Regions from separate parts of the Vibrio ziniensis genome, predicted to be linked through region 2. Evidence: riboswitches for the same ligand, from Rfam matches in the RefSeq annotation. Region 2 holds a riboswitch; the other holds the start of a gene.
The links. A riboswitch is a leader RNA that binds a small molecule or an ion and turns the genes downstream of it on or off. The one in region 2 is predicted to bind cyclic di-GMP.
Positions count from the first base shown of each region.

Region 1: another riboswitch for cyclic di-GMP. It lies ahead of G5S32_RS16325 (S8 family serine peptidase); the one in region 2 lies ahead of G5S32_RS08875 (TfoX/Sxy family DNA transformation protein).

Region 1 covers NZ_CP049332.1:285,480-292,843, reverse strand. Annotated here, with positions in the region: gene G5S32_RS16345 (patatin-like phospholipase family protein) at 1-415, opposite strand, end outside; gene G5S32_RS16340 (pectate lyase family protein) at 1,069-2,655, shown strand; gene G5S32_RS16335 (rhodanese-like domain-containing protein) at 2,831-3,187, opposite strand; gene G5S32_RS16330 (ligand-binding sensor domain-containing protein) at 3,397-4,641, shown strand; cyclic di-GMP riboswitch class I at 5,427-5,511, shown strand; gene G5S32_RS16325 (S8 family serine peptidase) at 5,657-7,364, shown strand, end outside.
Region 2 covers NZ_CP049331.1:1,940,133-1,947,496, reverse strand. Annotated here, with positions in the region: gene glgA (glycogen synthase GlgA) at 1-399, shown strand, start outside; gene G5S32_RS08885 (alpha/beta fold hydrolase) at 549-1,355, shown strand; gene G5S32_RS08880 (TVP38/TMEM64 family protein) at 1,676-2,359, opposite strand; gene G5S32_RS08875 (TfoX/Sxy family DNA transformation protein) at 2,688-3,275, opposite strand; cyclic di-GMP riboswitch class I at 3,389-3,487, opposite strand; gene purR (HTH-type transcriptional repressor PurR) at 3,659-4,666, opposite strand; gene torD (molecular chaperone TorD) at 4,947-5,594, opposite strand; gene elyC (envelope biogenesis factor ElyC) at 5,753-6,571, opposite strand; gene cmoM (tRNA uridine 5-oxyacetic acid(34) methyltransferase CmoM) at 6,661-7,364, shown strand, end outside.

The DNA.
Region 1 (7,364 bases), on a different replicon from region 2:
CAACGACTGGTCTTCTGGTGGATATCTCATAAGTGACCGCTAGTACATGCTTACCTTCGACCACATCACCTATTTTGGCGTCTCCAAAATTTTGCTTGAGGATTTTAGTTTTACCTCCTGATTCATATTTGGGGCTGTTTATACCATCTACTTCAAATAGTCCTTTATTTTCAGTAAATATTTTTTTTGCGTTTTGAAGGCTGTACAACGAGTTTATATCCTTCATAGAAAGATTTGTAGTTGCTAAAGCTAGGGCGATGATTGCACCAGTACTAGTGCCAGCATAAAAGTCGACACAATCACGTATAGAGCAACTGTGGTTAGAGTTTAGGCTATCTTCTACATGCGATAAGAATTGTGTCGTTGCCGCACCTCTGATACCTCCCCCGTCTAAAGATAGTATTATCTTAGCCATATACACCTCTTACTAAATGATTAACAAAAAGGGCACATTTTTAAATACGGACTTGTTTAAGAAAGAGAGTAGTTAGCTTTAAGACGAAAAATGAAGATACTGAGTTAATTATCAGAAATTAGAAATATTATACTTGTTGCAAATGTATATTTTATATTCGATCTGGTTTAGTCCTACAAAGAAGGTTTTATTTTTAACCTTATGATTTAAATCATAAAAAATATAATACTGGGCGCTTTTTGTAGTGAATTTAGGCAAGTTTTAGAATTCTAATGTCTTAGCAAATGTAGCGTTTTTTTTAACTACAATGACAGTCCGTCCTTCACTCTTTATTTGTTCGGTGCGAAAACATCCGTCATGCAACGTTAGATATTCTGCTCTATAGAGCATCTCTTTAGTTAACCTTTCAGCACACTTTTAAAAGCCAATATCGGTCAATAATTGCACGATGTTGCAATTTGTTACAATCAGTGTTGACTTAAGAGACTTGGGATGTATTGTTTCGCTGCTGAATGATTCAGTATTAAAACATTATTTCAATAAATAAATGGTCGATGAACAAAAAGAAGATTAGCTCAAGCAAGTAGTTAAAATAATTCTAATTTCAGAAGTCACACCTTTTCTATCGACATAGAAATTATAAGAGGTAACAAATGAAAGTTTTACATCGTCAATCATGGTGGAAGAAAGCTATCGCTATTACTTTTACTTTGATAAGTGCCTCTGCTTTTGCAGAGAACTGTTCAACCACTCCAACTTCGGGTGGTACCTACTACATTATAAATAAAGGCTCTGGGCAAGCTCTGGATGTTAACACTAACGACACCAGTAGTGTGCCAAATGTGATCACTTATGACTTGTGGGAAGCAAGTAACCAACAGTTTATATTAACTAAACAGAGTGATAATTACTGGGAAATCAAGTCGGTTTATAACAGTAAGTTATTAGAAGTATTGAACGCTTCCACGTCTAACGGAGCGAACGTAGATACTTATAGCGATTGGGATGGTGACAACCAACGTTGGGAACTAAAAGTTCAGTCTTCAGGTGGGTTTAAAATCGTCAATAAAAACTCACAACTTTCTCTTACCGTAGCTGGCTCAACAAATGGTTCAAACGTTTACCAAAATGAAGATGCATCAGCAAGTTCACAACGCTGGTATATCAATCCAGTTTCTGGAAGCTGCGATGGTTCATCGAGTGATGAAGATTTAGTCGGTTTTGCCGCACAGTCTGGTGATGATAATCTATCAACGACTACGGGTGGTGCTGCGGGTAGCACAATTACTGTATCAAGCTGTAGTGCTTTAACCTCCGCCTTAGAATCTAGTGATGCACAAGTTATCCAGGTTGCGAATACCAGCATAGACTGTCGTACGTCAGACCGCACAGTGCAAGCTTGTGCTCTCGATTGTTCGTATTGGAATGATGATGGAAAAACTTGGTATCGTGTTCCTACCAGTACTCAAACTTGTAGTGATTTTGAAGCAAGTACGTCAGATGATACGGTTTCTGTAACACGTAACGACACGACTATCAACGTACAATCTAACAAAACTTTGATTGGTTTAGGTAGCTCTTCAAGCATCATTGGTGCGAGCTTGAATCTCAATGGAGTTGAAAACGTCATTATTCGTAATCTAACTATCTCAAACATCAATCCTGCGTTAGTGGAAGCTGGAGATGGTATTACAGTAGAAGATAGTAGCCACGTTTGGATTGACCATGTTGCGTTTAGTAAAATTAGTGATGGGTACTTGGATATTAAAAACAGCCAAAACGTCACCGCAAGCTGGAACCGTTTTTACGGATACAATGCTCAAGTTTGTGCGAACCAACACTGGTATACAAATTTGGTTAGCGAATCTGATGTCACTTTCCACCATAATTTTTGGGATACAGCCGCGGGACGTAACCCTAAAATCCAAGGGGAAGACACTCGTGTCCATCTATTCAATAATTACTGGAAAGATATCTCTTACTTCTCGATTGGTGGTGATGATAGTGCTCAAATCCTAGTAGAGAATAACTACTTTGAAAACAGTGCTAGACCTCATTGGAATATCGGTGATGCTTACTTTAGTGCATCGGGTAACTCATACACTGGCGTTTCAGCAACATCTCAATATGTCGACGATGGGGCAACAGTGTTTACAGATGTAGATATGTATAACTACACCCTAGAAGCGGCTTCAAGCCTTGGTAGTCAAGTCGATGGGGGAACTGGTCCGCAAGACTAAGTCTTAGTCGTAATTTACAAAACAAGTAATCTGTATCTCGATAGCTGAATTAATGAGTTTCAACTTTAAGAATGCTGTCGAGATATACTTTTACTAGATTGAATCGTGAAATAACGAATTAAACCTAGTATCAATTTAAGTTCAAAGCTTCTCTGTCGATTTGGCATGCAGTAAGTTAGAATTTTATCCCTTTGATAATATTGCCTATCGTTCCTGCATTAATAACAGTGTAGCCCTGTTTTTTTAGCCATGCTGCAGCGGTTGCCGAACGCATTCCTGATGCACAATAAACCACGATGGTCTTCGATCGTTCAAGGCCTTTTGTATTGCCTGATACCAATGACTGTACTGGTATATTGAGGCTTCCTGGGGCACTGAAACCCGCAAATTCACTTTCACTTCTCACATCGAGTAACTGGAGGGTATCAATATTAAGTTTAGATAGAGCTGATATGGCACTCCTTGAACTGTAGCTCTTAAATAGGATAAAAATGGCGATAATTATCAGTAAGATGAGTAGTTGTTCATTCATAGTAGTAAGGTTTTATTATCGAACGATACAAATATTAGCAATGTCTAATGTTTATTGCTAGTTATCATTGGCTGAGCATAAAGTGTTAAATCTGATTTCATATATTAAACAAAGCTCAAAGTACTATATTACCTAGCTAAAGGTAATGACTATTATCCGAGCTATACTGATGTGACAACTGACTGGTGCTGAGTTTAAAAGGATAATTTATGAGGTGGATTCTTTTTGTCGTAGTACTGTTGCTAACTGCTTGTGGCCAGAATAACGAAGAAATTGAACTACCAACAAGAAATTTTGAAAATAGGGTGGGAACAGTATTTACATCACTGCCTAAAGATATACTAGCCGCGCCAACTGTTGAAATAATTGAGCTGCAAAAAAGCGGTAACCTAGATGCAATATGGGGGGCCAGTGGTAGAGACGACGCTGGAAATATTTACTTTGGTGTATCGTCACATGGTGGTGTGTATGGTTCTTCTTTCTTATATCAATATAACCCAGTTACAAAGCAGGTATCACCGCAAGGTGAAACGGTCCGAGAGCTAAAAAAGAACAATGTTTATCGAGAAGGTACTCGACAAAACAAGCTTCACAGCAAAATCTACCAAGCAAATGATGGCTACCTGTACTTTAGTTCTTTTGATGAATCTGGTGAAGCTGAGGATATAAATCCAGTGTGGGGCGGGCACCTTTGGCGAAAATTGCCAGATAGTGAGAGCTGGGAACATGTAATGTCTACTGAAGAGGCTCTAATTGCAGTTAATACCAATGGAAGGTATGTGTACGCCTTGGGCTATTGGAATCATGTCATATACCAGTATGACACTAAAACTGGAACAACAGCGCGAGTTGTTTCGGGTTCCGTAAAAATGCATGTATCCAGAAATTTTATTGTCGATGAGGTTGGACATGTTTATGTGCCAAGCCTAAGTGATATTGATTCTGATATTATCAAAGTCAGCTTGAAAGAATATGATACCCAGTTGAATACGGTTGCTGAATATCCATTACCAAGTTATCAGGAAGAAAACATCAATAATCATCATGGGATAGTCGGTTACACTAGCATGAAAAATGGTGATATCTATTTTACTACCTCTGATGGCGGGCTGTATTTAATCTCTCCATTTAAAGATAAAAAACAGAAGATTAAATATATTGGTATGATGCATCCTGATGGTAGTGCATATATTGCATCACTATTTACGATAGATGGTGAAGAATTACTTGTTGGTATAGGAAAAAGAAAAAACTATGAGTGGATAGTTTATGAAACTACTTTAGACAAAAGCTACACTACAAAACTGGAAGTAGACCATCTAAAGGGGCTGTCACTTTTTGGTAGTGTAACGAAAAGCAATAATGGTGATATGTATGTTGTAGGTAGGCATAAAACTGAAAATAGCTATCAACCCATTCTTTTAAAAATAAATAAAAAGGATTCGTACAAATAACGATGATTGTGCTCGCTAAACGATTTTGATTTGCATAGATAATTTTTTACTTAAAAACACACGAGTGCTGATGCCAGATGTTTTTAAAGCTTGGTAAAAGCGCAACTTTGATTCAATCGGGCTTAGAGCCATTACCTATCTCACTCACTTACTGCCTTAGTAATGCATACATCTAGATGAAATTTATGAATATATTGTCATTAATGACGGCTCAAATAACATTAAAACACTAGGATTCTTTGTTGCATATGATCATCATTATAAGTGAAAGACAATTTATTTTTTATTGAATTAATTAACGAACTTTATCTTAGGGATTCAGTAAATTTTAGCTAATATTATGATAATTAAAAATAAAGATTAGGCATTATCCAAAAGTCTCTTAAAATAATTGCGATAAACGCATTTGAAGGATAGCGAGTTATTCAGATTAGCTATCTATTTAGAGTATTTACTCTCAATTAGTTGGTATCAATCTCAGGTTTGAAGACTCTTTTCTTGGTGTTAGTGTGATCTTGGTTCAATAAAAATTAAATTTATTCATTGAAGCTATTAATGATATCAAAGCCATACATCGATAGACGCAATTAATTTATTGGTCACTTATTGCGCAAATTTATATTTATGGCAATATAAATACAAAGAGATTCTATACATATAACTTATTAAGAAAGTATATATCTTAATAAGATGGCTAAGGGTTTGGTTTTGTTGATTATTTAATATTGCTGTTTTATAAACCTAAGTAAAACAGTAAATTAATTAAGATATACAATCTAAGAAAATACTGAAAATGGCAAAACCATCGAAAGATGGTGACGCAAAGTTTCCGGTCTACGGGATTAATCCTATGATAGCGGGGCTGCCAGTACTGTCTCATGACGTGGACTTGTTTTTATTGCTAACTCTAAATACGTTTAGCGAAATAAAAATAAGCGCGCTTTGGGGTAACCCTGTGCACCTCTCGCGAAGTAGAAATCCAGTAGAAGGATTGATCCGCGAGAGGAATTAGACATTGACTACTTCAACCTTCAATACTCATCAAGTTGTAAATAAAGCTCATCAGAAGCACTCATTAAATTCACGATTGTTCAGATTTGCTGGCAGCTCACTAATAGCGCTAGTTTGCGGTGTATCTGCAAGTACCGCTATGGCTGCTACAACTTGGGCTGAAGGTCGAATACTGGTACAACCTAAAGCTGGTCTTAGCGAAGAGAAACTTCAGCAAATTCTTGAACGCAGTGGCGGTCATTCTAAGGGTGTGATCAAGGGATTGGGCATTCATATCGTCGAAGTCCCGGCGCAGGCAGAGGAAGCAGTAGCGCGTGCACTTGCGAAAAATCCTAACATTGCTTTTGCAGAAAAAGATCAGCTGCACTCCCCAGAAATGGTAGCTAATGACACATATTATAGTTCTGGCTGGCACCTGCCTAAGATCCAAGCTCCGGATTCATGGGATATCACAGATGGAAGTGGGGTTGTGGTCGCTGTATTGGACAGTGGGGTTGATCCTGATCACCCAGATCTCAGCTCTCAATTAGTTTCGGGTTGGAACACAGCTAGCAATAATACTGATAGCAGCGATATTTTTGGCCATGGGACAAAGGTTGCAGGGACCATTGGTGCAGCAAGTAACAATGGACTTGGCGTCACATCTGTTGCATGGAATGTTTCTCTAATGCCTGTACGAGTTACTAACCGTACTGATGGCGCAGCTTATACTAGTGATATAACAGAAGGGATAGTTTGGGCTGCGGATAATGGGGCTAGAGTTGCAAACATTAGCTTCGATTATATGAATGGAAGTAGCAGTGTTATTTCTGCAGCTCAATATATGAAAAACAAGGGTGGGCTCGTTATTGTTGCTGCTGGTAACAGTGGAACTGATCCAGGCTACAGCGAACAGACAGCGTTAGTTACTGTTTCGGCAACAGACAAGGCTGATGCTAAAAATAGTTGGTCTAACTACGGAGATATGGTTGATATTTCCGCCCCAGGTTTGAGTATTTGGACTACTACTAATGGTGGCGGATATGGAGCAGCCAGCGGTACATCATTTTCCAGTCCGGTTGTTGCTGGTGTCGCTGCGCTCGTTATGGCTGCAAATCCAAACCTTTCGCCGGATGAGGTTGAACTTGTACTTGAGCAGTCTGCTGATGATCTTGGAACTCCAGGATGGGATACATCTTACGGTCATGGGCGAGTCAATGCATTTGCTGCTGTGACTCTGGCATTGGATACAGATACTCAGAGTGTCGATACCCAAGCTCCTGAGGTAGTTATCGTAACTCCTGAACAAAATGCGCAGATTGCAGGTTTGGTGAACGTAGATGTTTCAGCAAGCGATGATCAAGGGGTGAGCTCAGTGTCTCTATATGCAAACGGTGTATTGGTCGCAACCGATATTTCTGCACCATATCAGTTTAGCTGGGATTCGACTCAGGCTGATAACGGTGAAGTAACACTGACGGCTTATGCTTATGATGCTGCTGATAATGAAGGTATCTCTGATACTCAAATAGTTGTTGTCGATAACCAAGCTGAAGTAGAAGTCGTTGATGTAGTAGCTCCGAGTGTGTCAATTTTGAATCCAGCTAATGGTAGTACTATAAGTAAAGTAGTATCGATCGATATAAATGCTAACGATGACTCTGGTATTGCAATGGTGAAGTTGTACATTGATGGAGAATTGGTACTTTCGACTGATGCTGCAACTTCTAATT
Region 2 (7,364 bases):
TCAACACAATTTGCTTTTGTTGAGGCTTACAGTAATCGCTTTGCGCACCTTGTTGAAGCTGGTTCTGATTTCTTCTTAATGCCGTCAGAGTTCGAAGCTTGTGGTTTGAACCAAATCTACAGTATGGCTTATGGTACTTTGCCGATTGTGCGAGAAGTTGGTGGCCTAAAAGATACCGTGTTGGATTACGATAAATACCCTAGTGAAGCTACTGGTTTTGGTTTCCAAGAGCCATCACCAGAAGCATTACTCATCACAATGCAACGCGCGTTACTTTTTTATCTTCAACATCCAGATTTATTATTAGAAGTTCAACAACGCGCAATGAGGTGTGACTTCAGTTGGCGAGAATCTGCGTTGGAGTACGTAAAGATGTATAACTACGCAATTTTTGACTAGATAGATAAATGAACAAAAACAGAGCTTTAAAGCTCTGTTTTTGATCTGGTCGAGGTAGAGTAGCATTATTTAACAACTCTAATCACCTTGAAAGGGGAGGATGTGGTACCCTCAGTCTATTCTGTTTCACATTAAATTAAGTGGTACCAATGCCCCAAAGCATGCTTTTTCATAAAATTTACCATCATCCAACCAGTCAGGAATGGGTGGTATTTGTACATGGTGCAGGAGGCAGTTCGTCCATTTGGTTTAAGCAAATTAAAGCGTATAAGCAGCATTTTAATTTGTTGTTTGTTGATCTGCGTGGTCACGGAAAATCCCCTCAGCTCATCAAAGATCTGATCAGTAACAAATATACGTTTAAGTCTGTTACGTTAGATGTATTACGAGTTCTCGATCACTTAAAGATTCAATCTGCGCATTTTGTCGGAATGTCTCTTGGGACGATCATCGTACGTAACCTTGCAGAGTTGGCAACAGAACGCGTGAGTTCTATGGTGTTGGGTGGTGCGGTCACCCGTTTAAATACCCGCTCGCAAATCTTGGTTAAATTGGGGCATATAAGTAAGAATTTTGTACCATATATGTGGCTCTACCGTTTATTTGCCTATATCGTTATGCCGCAAAGAAGTCAAAAGCAATCTCGAAACTTGTTTGTCCGAGAAGCGAAGAAGCTTTGCCAGAAAGAATTCAAACGTTGGTTTACTCTTACTGCAGAGATTAATCCAATGATGCGTTATTTTCGCGATAAAGAGTTACCGATACCCACCCTGTATTTGATGGGCGAGCGTGACTATATGTTTATCCAGCCTGTTAAAGATATGGTGGCATTGCACGAGAAAAGTGAACTATGGGAAATACCGGACTGTGGGCACGTGTGCAATATTGAACAGCCTGAAGTATTTAACCGAGTTTCCATCGATTTCATCCACAAGCAGTTAACCATTAACGCTTAAAAGCCTTCTAGATGCTCTCATAGCCGCAATTCCAGCACAATCCGAATTGCGGTTCGTTATTCTCTCCGCAATGCTTACAGACCCAATCTGGCTGATTTGGGAATGCTGGTTGTAAGTAGTCACTTATAACCTGTTCGGACTGTTCGAGCAAACTCAGATTCAAAAGCCATACATAAGGTGAAGAGGCTTCATCAAAAGGGATTTCCCCGCGGACACTGAAAAGCGTTTCACCTCGAACTTCACAGGGAATATTTTGTTGTCGCAACAGCCCGCACACAATATGTGCTTCAGTTGGATGTTGAGCAATGAATATTTTCATATTACTCGTCGGTGATTGTTCTCTTTTTAAGTTTAGTCAGTACTTGTTTTGCCAAAAACGGAAATATGCCCAATAACGCAAAAGAAAGTAGAACGCTTGGAGATAGTATTCCTGACAGAGTGTCTATATCAGCAAGTTGAGTGCCTGCATTGAGATAAACAGCCGTTCCTGGGAGCATCCCCAACTGACTAACTAGGTAATAACGAGTCGTTGAAATCGGTGTTAAGCCCATAAGTAGGTTGATAAGAAAGAATGGAAACACTGGAATCAATCTTAGTGTAAACAGATAAAATGCACCATCTTGCGCTACACCTTTATTGATGGCAGAAAGATTGTCACTAAAACGGTGTTGTATCCAATTGCGAAGCAAATATCGGCTGCTAAGAAAAGCGAGGGTCGCACCAATTGTACTAGCAAAAGACACTAAGATAAGACTAAACCAAAAGCCAAATAAAGCCGCTCCGAGAAGAGTAACAACGGCAGCTCCGGGAATGGATAAAGCGGTAATCACAATATATGCGATAAAGTAAGCAATAGCTGAAAAAACGAGGTTCTGGTCTATGTATTGAGAGAGGGCTGCTTGTTGAGTTTTCGCATATTCCAGAGTGAGATATTGGCTAAACTCAGTACCCATAACAACGATGAGGGTAATTAAAATCAACCCTAGTATCAGTTTATGACTCATCGTTAACTCCAAAATAGTTGGATAAAACCATCACTTGCTCCTCATACCATCCTAGATAAAAATATGATCAGACTGAGCATCGGTAGAACAGCGAATAGGCGTCAAACGCAAACGCGCATTCATTCGTCCCTGAAGCTCCTCCGATCCATCCATGGCTCGGAGGGTTTGCTTATCGACGCCTATTCACTGATCAGGAAATTATCCAGAATGGTATCATGTATAGAGAATAGGAAAGGCAGAGCCGACTTTAAATTTCATTTTGGTTTTGATTATTCATAAAAAAGCACCCTATGAAGAGTGCTTTGTATCTTTAAGTCGAATATAGAAACTAGAGTTTCTGCATTAATTCATCGCGGCGAGACTGGGGAATGACAGACCAATGCTTACCTTCAATTGCACCTTCTAAAGCCCATAAAAGCTCAATACCAACAGTTGTGGCATGAGTCTCTTGCACGGCTCTAAACGCAGCCACTGCGCCTTTCTGTTGCAGCATGTCAACAGAATCGATTCCTGCTTTTTTGAGCATACGTTCTGTAGCAAGACGCATATTAGGAAGATCTTTAAGTCGGTCTGGTTTCGCTTTAGCTTGAGTCTCGCGTTCTTGTTTCGCGACATCTAAGGCTTGCTTTGCTTTTTCAATAATTAGATGCGGGGTATCCCACACATTTTCAGGTAAGGCAAAGTATTTAGTCACAACAGGAAAACCACGTTTTTTATAAACGTAAGGTTCATAGCCTTGTTGTTGGAAATTCTTTGAGGAGTGATCATCCGCACGAATGTGTAGTCGGTCATTAACGACCAGAGCAAACATCGTGTCATCGATGAAAATGCCAAACCCTCCGAACATAGAACGCGATTTTACGCTTCCTAGTTGCTCAAAAAGTCGCATTGAGTCTTTTAGTACTGGTTTATCCATGCTGTTAGTCTCGGTGTATTAATAAATACGCCACCAAATTCAGGTCCGAGAGAATAGCAAAAGAATACATTGAGCATGTCAATCAAGCGTCAACTCATGTATACCTTTTTGCCATCGGCAACCCCGCTACCTACCAATTATGAACTAACATGGATTGGTTTAGGCCGGAGGCTTTGCGTCCCACCCTTTCAGATGGTTTGCCCTGTGCGTGACATTACTTTCAAAATAATAAACAAAACTTTGAATAAGCATCACATTTATGTGAACTAAATGTGACGTTGATCAAAGTTTGAATATTGGGTTTGCGAGCTTATTACTGTTTTAATATTTGTGAGATGAATTTCACTGGCTCTTATTGAACGGTACTTAAATAGAGTAACTAATTATTTTGTAAGGTCTTTTACTGTATCACGCTCTACAATTTCTGGATGCATTTCGAAGATTCGACGTTCATGCTCTTTATCTTTGATTCGTTCTAACAAAATCTCAAATGCGTTTTTGCCCACACGACGTTTTGGTTGATGAATCGTGGTTAGGGGCGGAGAGAAGTACTCTGCAAGTTCAATGTTATCGTATCCGATTACCGAAATGTCATCGGGTACACGAACACCTTTTTGTTGTAAACGTGACATTAACCCTAGTGCCATTGTATCGTTGAAACAGAACACAGCGGTCGGCATTTTATCCATTGCGATAATTTTATCTGCAGCTAGTACTGCTGTATCACACTCGAAGTTGCCTTCAAGAATCCAGTTATCATTCACTGTCAAGTTCGCCTCTGCCATAGCGCGACGGAACCCCGCAATTCGTTCCTGACAAGCGAGTTTATGTAAGTGTCCACTTAAGCAAGCAATGTCTTTATGACCTCTGTCGATAAGGTATTTAGTCGCTAAATAGCCCCCTAATTCAGAGTTATCAATGATTTTGTCAGCAGTAGAAGCTTCTGGACCCCAATCCATGATGACTTTTGGAATGTCCGAATGACTTTCAAGCATCTCTGACAGTTCTTGTGTTAGGTCGGAGCACATGACTAAAATGCCATCCACTCGCTTCTCAGCCAGCATTCGGATGTAATCTCTTTGTTTCTCGTAGATGCCACCTGTGTTACACAGAATCAGTGTGTAACCCTGACGGTAACAGTAGCTTTCTACACCGTCGATGACTTCAGAAAAGAATAGATTGGTTGATTGAGTAACTAACATACCAATGGTGCGGGTAGTATTGCATTTCAAGCTACGTGCTACGGCACTTGGTGCGTAGTTTAGCTCTTTTACTGCTTCGAGAACTTTTTCTTGAGTTGCTTCAGCAACAAAGCGAGTTTTATTAATTACGTGTGATACGGTTGTGGTTGATACGCCAGCTAAGCGAGCAACATCTTTAATCGTAGCCATATATTTGTCCTGTTTTGACTGCTGATTTCGCTAAATTTTTTATTAGGTAAACAACCCACATTACTGGCCGGATTCAGCAGCGGCGAAGTTTATAAAGCTTCTAGCCTAAAGTCGTTAAAACACAAAAACCGCTTCGATATAGCGGTTTGAGTTTTAAATAATGATTCATCTTTTATGGTATTGAGTTTAAACCGCAAATGGTTAGCTAGCAACGACAAATCAATAGCGCAAACTTAACTGTAGTCACAATTCATGCCCTTTGTTGAACCAACGATGAGTTTCAATTGCCTGTAAGATAGTTTAAATCAAGCTCTAAAAAAGCGACCAATAATACTGAAATTGATGAATAAAATCCCAATTTATCCTTGCTCGCACAATCAAAAGAAAAATCAGGTATCCAGTTCAATAGATGATGACGAATATAGTCCGCTTGGAACTTTAGGGCCTGTTCCATACGGGCTTCTTTCTCAAGTTCGTTAGAGCGAATAATGAGGTGTCCGAGAAAGTCTAATTCGATAGCGAGATGATCATATGATTCATTTGTCTGCTCTTGAACATGTACGCCATTTTGCTCCATTAACTCAGCAATTGCTTGTGCTGGAGTTTTATTATTCATTTTTGATTTATCAATATAAAGAGATGCGTACGGGAGAGCCGAATTCCCATCACATTTTAGAAATAGGTTATAGAAGCTATTAGCAATTTGCACTTGTGCATCTTCATGTTTGAGAAGTTGCTTGAGAGTTGCGCATAGTTTGTGAGTGGAGACTGCTAAATGGTCGTTTTCACTAAGTCCTGCGAGAAAATTGTAAATTTCGGGGGATGAGTAATGTGACAAGTCTTGTGAACTGAGTTCGCAAGCAAACAAACCTGAAAGCCACCAATAGATTTCAGCTCGTTTTTCGTTAAAGGCTTTAATTTCTTTCATTACTTAGCTCCGTACTTTTCTTTATCTAAGTCTAAGCAATAATTACGCTCTGTACGAAATTTGCGAACTAAAGTATGCAGATCGAAGACCTTTGTTGAGCGAAGGTTGGCGAAAAAAGACCCGCATAAAGCGGGTCTTCATATCATCTTTGCAAGGAGCTACTTATCTTGTGTTAGTTTGCCATCAGAGCCAGCAACATAATCGCGCATCTTTTGCCAAAGCTGACCAAGGCTCTCGTACCAAAAGCGCTCGGTTTGCTCCAAATAGCGTGCTTGAGGCGTGTATTTATCCCAGGGTTGAGTAATGTTAGCTTGAGCTAAAAAGTTGGTTGGCGCTGGAATCGGGTTTAATCCTGCGGAATTAAATTCTTTAATTGCTCTTTCCATATGGCTGGCGGAAGTCACTAGTACCAACTTTTTGCTTTGTACGAATGCAGCAGCTTGTCTTGCCTCTTCCCAAGTATCTTTTGCTGTTTCTAACAACACGATGTCAGACTTTGCTACACCGAGTGCTAATGCGACTCGTGCTAACATACGAGCATGACTAAACTCGCTGCCACCAGCATAACCTGAAAGAATCAATTTGGATCCTGGGTACATCCTAGCAATACGTATTCCTTCCGTTAAACGCATTAATGCTGCTCGTGATAGTTCAGAAGTTGGTGGTATATAGCCATCGACAACATGTCCATTACCTAAAACCATCACGTAATCAATGTTTCTTTCGACAGGAAGAAACGCGGGGTATTGGCGCTCTAAAGGCATCAACAAACTTGTTGATATGGGTTGAAACGAAATAAGAAAAAGACTGGTTAGAGAAAACAGAACGATGAGGCTGCCAGTTTTACGTTTGGCAGTAAACATAATCAGCATTAAGCCAATAAATCCCACAATCAGCAGTGCTGGTAAGGGCATTAAAAAGGATGAAACAATTTTTTTCAGCTCAAACATAAACAAAATAGTCCGAAAAAACAGCACTTGACAATAAAAAGGGTGAAACCCTCTTTATTCCTGCTATTCCTATGACAAAATAGCAGCACGAATTCGCTATGATAACCCAAGCCGCTGTGACAGAAGATCGTAATTTCGACGATATTGCCCACAAATTTGTAAAAAATATCTATGGCTCCGATAAAGGAGAAATCCGTCAAGTAATTGTGTGGGAAGACCTGACGCAGTTGTTGGCAAGTTTTGACCAATCAGAAACTCCGTTGCACATTCTAGATGCTGGCGGGGGACTAGCGCAGATGTCACAGAAGCTCGCTAAGCTCGGACATCGTGTGACCTTGTGTGATCTTTCTTCTGAAATGCTCAATCTTGCTAAGCAGGATATTGCCAATAATGGCTTGCTTGATCAATATCAGTTGGTCCATTCTCCTGTGCAAAATATACAGGAGCATTTAACTGAGCCAGTTGACGTGGTGATGTTTCACGCTGTGATGGAGTGGTTGGCTGAGCCAAAACCCGCTTTAGAAAACTTGTTAGCTCAAGTGAGACCGGGTGGCATGGCATCTATCATGTTTTACAACTACCACGGGCTTGTATATAAAAATGCAGTATGTGGCAATATTCCTCATGTATTAGAGGGAATGCCGCATAGAAAACGCTTCAAACTTCAGCCTCAAACTGGATTGCTTCCTACGGAAGTGTATCAGTGGATAGAGGATTCAGGGTTTGAGATACAAGGTAAATCTGGTATTCGCTGTTTTAGTGATTACATTGGCAATGTGAAAAATATGGGCGAATACCAATACGATGATGTATTGGCTTT